2 regions of the Solibacillus sp. FSL K6-1554 genome follow, and region 1 is predicted to be linked to the other one. Evidence: riboswitches for the same ligand, from Rfam matches in the RefSeq annotation. Region 1 holds a riboswitch; the other holds the start of a gene.

Region 1 (3,196 bases):
TTCTTCACTTACTCAATAAACAACATAGTTCCGCTTATTTGGTATTTTACTGGTAAAACAAATGGAATAGACTGAAAAACGCCATTTATTTCTATGGAATATCGAATTCATAAAAAAAGGCTACATTAAAAGTTACTATTACTTTTAATGTAGCCTTTTTACGACATTTTATTTTATTAATTTAATTTCTTTTTCTACTTGGCTACTAAAAGCGCGGCCGCTTCCTCCAATGTCACCATATTTGTAATCATGGAACATGCTGCATCTAGAATCGGGAACGCTAGTGCAGCACCTGATCCTTCTCCAAGTCTCATATTCATATGCAGCATTGGCTCTAATTCTAGAAGCTCAGCTGCAATTTTTGCACCCGGCTCTTCCGATAAATGTGACGGAATCAAATATGCTTTCACATTCGGATTTAACTTAGAGGCGATTAATGCGGAAACCGTTGAAATATACCCGTCAACAACGACCGGTACACGATTCGCTGCAGCTGCAAGGAAGATTCCGGCCATCCCGCAAATTTCCAGTCCGCCTACTTTTGCTACAACATCAATCGGATCTTCGGCGTTCGGCTCGTTCAAGGCAATCGCTTTTCGAATGACTTCGGCTTTATATTCGATGCCGCCAGCTCCGACACCGGCTCCAAAGCCCGTTACTGCCAGCGGATCACAGCCGTGAAGCACTGAAAGCACTGCAGCACTCGGTGTCGTATTCCCGATACCCATTTCCCCGGTACCAATTAGATTGATACCGTTTTGGATCGCTTCTGTTGCGACTTCAATTCCTACTTCAATCGCTTGAATCGCTTCTTCTCGGGTCATTGCTGGACCTTTCGCCATATTGTCTGTCCCGTATTTGACCTTTTTAATGATTACCCCAGCATCTTGAGGTAAATCTTCTTTTACACCGATATCTACCGGAATGACTTGTGCATTCGAAATTTTCGCAATCGTACACATCCCTGTCGTCCCTTTCGGAAATGATAATGTTTGGAAAACCGTTGTACTTTGCGGATTTGGCGTTACGCCCTCCTCATACACCCCGTGATCCGCAGCCATGACGATCACCGCTTTATTATCGATTTTAGGCGCAAGGTCACCCGTAATTGTGGCGATTTGCAGAGCTAGTGATTCGAGCTTCCCTAGGCTTTGTGGTGGTTTGGCTAAAGAGTCTATGTACGTACGTGCTTTTTCTTCCATTTGTCGGTCGATTCCTTGAATTTGATCAATTGTTTGCTGTAATAATTGCATATTTCGTTTCCCCTATCTAAATGTATTTTTGACAATAAAAAAGCCTGTAGTTTATTCGATAACAAATAAACTACAGACATATCCAGTGTCTATAACAGTAAGCGTATTAGGCAGGTCTCCTGGCTCAGATTCACAATTTCATAGCCCCTTCCCAGATGTAAATCCAGTGGGTTTTGCTATGAAACTCCTCTATACAGTGTTGGGATTACGCTAAAGCTTTTCACTTTATTCCCTATTCTCCCTTAAAGGGCACCTAATGCTTGATGAATTTATCATTACTTTACGACGAACGACTTTTTTCGTCAAGGGTGGGTTTTAAATAAGCAGGAATTAATAAGTTCTCTGATTCAGAATCATTGAGCGATGAATCCACCGTATACAACGAATTCTGACCCCGTTTTAAAATGTTGACTCATCTGAAATAATAATACGTTCGGGTTTTGTTTCTTTAGTCTTTTAACGTAGGGACATGCAGATGATTGTAATTTGCAAGCGAAATGAGTACGATATCAATGTTTGGTAATTCATCTAACTGCAAATAATTTTTTTAAATTTTCACTTTTATCTCAATGAAGTTTCATGTATACTAAAATCAAATTGAATAGAAATAACTAGGGGTGTCCAATAAGTTGGGCTGAGAAAGAAACACGTTGAAGTTTCTTAACTCTTGGGACCTGATCTGGATCATACCAGCGTGGGGAAGTTAGCATCGTATTATAGTAATACTACTTCTGTATACATATTAGCCGGGTCCGACCATTTATTGGACACCGGCTTTTTTATGTACTTCATAGCTTTTTAGCTCACCACTGTTGTGTTCTATCTCTTGTCCTTATATTCAAAAAAAGGAGAGATTTATTATGTCAATGTCACCATCTTCATTAAACGAACAAAGTATTTCCATCATGTCTAATTTTTCAGGTAGCAAAAAAGTATATGTAACAGGCTCTAGACCTGACATTAAGGTTCCAATGCGTGAAATCGAGTTAAGCCCGACTACTGGTACGTTTGGAGAAGAGGATAATCCTCCAGTACGAGTGTATGACACGAGCGGACCTTATACAGACCCTGATTATTCTGTCGATATTACAAAAGGTCTCCCTGCCCTTCGCAGTACATGGATTCAAGAACGTGGCGATGTGGAGGAATATGATGGTCGTGAAATCAAGCCTGAGGATAATGGTTATAAAGATGAAAACGATCCTCGTGCTAATCATAACGTGTTTCCTGGTTTAAAGCGGAAACCGTTACGGGCCAAAAAAGGGAAAAATATTACACAACTTCATTATGCAAGAAAAGGCATTATCACGCCTGAAATGGAATTTATCGCAATAAGAGAAAATATGAAACCTGAATTCGTACGGGATGAAATTGCAAAGGGTCGCGCGATTATTCCTTCTAATATCAACCATCCAGAATCAGAGCCTATGATAATAGGTCGTAACTTTCATGTAAAAATTAATGCGAATATTGGCAATTCTGCTGTTTCATCTTCCATCGAAGAAGAGGTTGAAAAAATGACATGGGCAACACGTTGGGGTGCTGATAATATTATGGACCTATCAACAGGTAAAAACATTCACACAACACGGGAATGGATTATTCGAAATTCGGCTGTTCCTGTCGGTACCGTACCTATTTATCAAGCACTAGAAAAAGTAAATGGTGTTGCTGAAGACCTAACATGGGAAGTTTACCGTGATACATTGATTGAACAAGCAGAACAAGGGGTGGATTACTTCACCATTCATGCTGGTGTTCTTTTACGATATGTTCCGTTAACAGCAAAACGTTTAACAGGTATTGTATCCCGAGGTGGATCTATTATGGCACAATGGTGTCTTCACCACCATAAAGAAAATTTTTTATATACTCACTTTGAAGAAATCTGTGAAATCATGAAAACTTATGATGTTTCATTCTCATTAGGAGATGGCTTACGT
Region 2 (3,196 bases), 490 kb from region 1:
AAGGGGGATTATAGATGGGGAATATTCCGGAAATTTTACAAAACTTACGTATCCCAGTAATCGGGGCACCATTGTTTATTATTAGCAATCCGCAATTGGTCATTGAACAATGTAAGGCAGGAATAGTTGGGTCAATGCCTGCGTTAAATGCAAGACCGGCAAGCCAGTTGGATGAATGGTTAGCTGAAATTACAGAGGAGTTGGCCAGCTATAATGCCAAAAATCCGGATCAGCCGGCTGCGCCATTTGCCATTAATCAGATTGTTCATAAAACAAATGAACGTCTGGAACAGGATATGGAGCTTTGTGTGAAATATAAAGTTCCGATTATTATTACTTCACTTGGTGCACGTGAAGAAGTATTTGAGGCAGCACATAGTTATGGAGGCATCGTTTTCCATGATGTCATTAACAATCATTTTGCAAAAAAAGCGATTCAAAAAGGTGCAGACGGCATCATTGCTGTAGCAACAGGTGCAGGTGGCCATGCAGGTCAGCAAAGCCCATTTGCGCTCGTACAGGAAATCCGTGAATGGTTTGACGGTCCATTAGCTTTATCAGGATCAATCGCACGAGGACATTCGGTATTGGCTGCACAGGCGATGGGGGCTGATTTTGGCTATATCGGTTCACCATTCATCGCGACCGAAGAAGCGTTTGCTCGTCAAGAATATAAACAGATGATTGTTGATAGTACTGCAGAAGATATTGTATACAGCAATTTATTTACAGGAATCCACGGGAATTATTTGAAAGGTTCTATCATGAACGCGGGGATGGACCCGAGTAATTTAAAAGAAAGTGATCCTTCAGCAATGAACTTTAACGATAATACCGCAAAAGCCTGGAAAGATATTTGGGGCAGCGGGCAAGGAATTGGCGCGATTAAAGAGATTACTTCCACAAAACAATATGTCGATAAACTGGCCGAGGAATATGCTCAGGCTTATCAGGAACTGACTGGTAAAAGATCTGCAGTAACCCATCTACAATAGATGTCAGCGCATCATTAGTAACAAAATTTTTACTAACGATGCGCTATTTTGTGAATTTGTTATTGAACTATTAATTTCGTAATTTTGTGAATTCACTTGCCCGGGTCGAATTAATTTGTTACACTCTGGGTAATTAAATGCATTTGCGGGGGGACACAGCAGTGTTGAGAAGGTTAAAACCTGACCCTTAGAACCTGACCGTTAATACGGACGTAGGGAGCAAAGTACAAGCTATACATATGTACTTACTTTGGCTCCGCGTATATTTTACGTGGAGTCTTTCTTTTGCAAATACACAAGCATTTGATTTGCGGGGGGACACAGCAGTGTTGAGAAGGTTAAAACCTGACCCTTGGAACCTGGCCGTTAATACGGACGTAGGGAGCAATGAAAAGTGTATCTACACTTTTTGGGGACGTCTCTCTATATGTTGAGACGTCTTTTTTGTGCTTCCGCCAACAAAAAGGAGGAGTAACAATGGGATTTTGTGAAAAGGTAAGAAAAGAAACGGATTTTTATTGGGAGGCTAGCTTTTATCATCCTTTTGTACAAGGGATTGCAGATGGGAGTCTACCGCTTGAGAAGTTTAAGTTTTATATGCTGCAGGATGCGTATTATTTAAAACATTATACGAAAGTATTAGCTCTTGCAGCTGCAAAAGCGACAACGGATGATGATGTTCAATATTTTCTGCAAACAGCAAAGTTTATCCATGATGCCGAGCTTGAGTTACACCGTACAACGTTTAAAGAATTAGGTGTGACTGTGGATGATTTAGAACAATTCGAACCAGCACCAGCAGCCTATAACTATGTGAGCCATATGTACAATGCAGTGCATAACGGAGATGTAGCAGAAGCATTTGCGGCAATCCTGCCATGCCCATGGCTGTATCAGGAAATTGGGCAAAGATTAAAAGATGCATGCCCCAATATACCTCTTTATGAACAGTGGATTGCATTATATGCTTCCGAGGAGATGCTTCAAAATATTGAAGTACAAAAATCGATGCTAGATCGATATGCGAAAGAACAACCTGCAAAGCTTAAAGTATTACAGGAGCATTTTAAGAAAAGCTGTTATTACGAATGGATGTTTTGGGAAATGCCTTGGACGAAGCAAAGCTGGGAACAAGGAGTGTATGTAAATGAGTCTGCAAGCAATTTATAATAAACAACCATTAGTTCATTGTATTACCAACTATGTTGTCGCAAACTTTACAGCGAATGGCTTGCTGGCGGTAGGAGCTTCACCAGTAATGGCGGATGCAATAGAAGAAGTGGGGGAAATGGCTGCCCAGGCGAATGCTTTACTTTTAAATATGGGCACTTTGAATGAACGGACAATAGAGTCGATGAAGAAAGCAGGACTTAGCGCAAACATGCATAATACTCCCGTTGTCCTTGATCCAGTAGGTGTAGGGGCAACGAAGTTTCGAGCGGAGACAGCACAACAACTGCTCGATCGTTTAAAGATTAATGTAATCCGTTGCAATATTGGAGAAATGGCGGCTCTGGCGGGAGTAAATTGGGCGTCTAAAGGTGTGGATAGTGGCAAAGGAGATATCGATGTTGCAGTGACTGCCAAAAAGTTGGCTAATAACTATCAATGTATTGTGATCGTAACAGGAGAACAAGATGTTATTACTGATGGGAAAAGAGTGGAATTTGTAGCGGGTGGTCATGAAAAGGTGACAAAAATGACGGGGAGTGGCTGCTTGCTTAGTGCCTTATGTGCAGCGGTGCTTGCAAACAGTAAAGAACCGTTTGATGACTTAATGACGCTACTTAATGAATATAAACAGGCAAGTGCCAATTCTGTTGCAACTATAGGAAATTTCCACACAAATTTCTTGAATGAACTAGAAAATTTAGCGGGGGGACGAAAATGATTACATGTACGATAGCAGGATCGGATAGCGGTGGCGGTGCCGGGATTCAAGCCGATTTAAAAACGTTTCAGGAACTCCGTGTATTCGGTACATCAGTAATCACCGCATTAACCGCACAAAATACTGAAGGAGTGCATGGAATTTTTCCGACAACGGCTGATTTCGTTCAAGCTCAGCTAAAGGCAGTACTTCAAGATTTCGACGTAAAGGCAATTAAGACAGGGATGCTGTTTAGTGCTGAAATTATCGAAGCCATTGTGACTTTACTAAAAAATACGGATATTCCGCTTGTCGTTGATCCGGTCATGAT

What was found. Region 1 has a riboswitch for thiamine pyrophosphate ahead of thiC (phosphomethylpyrimidine synthase ThiC). Riboswitches for the same ligand answer to the same signal wherever they lie in the genome.
Region 2: linked by a shared signal. The riboswitch ahead of tenA (thiaminase II) and the one ahead of thiC (phosphomethylpyrimidine synthase ThiC) in region 1 are both predicted to bind thiamine pyrophosphate.

What each region holds. Positions count from the first base shown of each region.
Region 1 covers NZ_JBBOSS010000001.1:3,206,056-3,209,251, forward strand. Annotated here, with positions in the region: gene cobT (nicotinate-nucleotide--dimethylbenzimidazole phosphoribosyltransferase) at 195-1,253, opposite strand; cobalamin riboswitch at 1,346-1,523, opposite strand; TPP riboswitch at 1,857-1,971, shown strand; gene thiC (phosphomethylpyrimidine synthase ThiC) at 2,120-3,196, shown strand, end outside.
Region 2 covers NZ_JBBOSS010000001.1:2,718,216-2,721,411, reverse strand. Annotated here, with positions in the region: gene MHB58_RS13530 (NAD(P)H-dependent flavin oxidoreductase) at 15-995, shown strand; TPP riboswitch at 1,133-1,231, shown strand; TPP riboswitch at 1,298-1,396, shown strand; gene tenA (thiaminase II) at 1,473-2,165, shown strand; gene thiM (hydroxyethylthiazole kinase) at 2,143-2,886, shown strand; gene thiD (bifunctional hydroxymethylpyrimidine kinase/phosphomethylpyrimidine kinase) at 2,883-3,196, shown strand, end outside.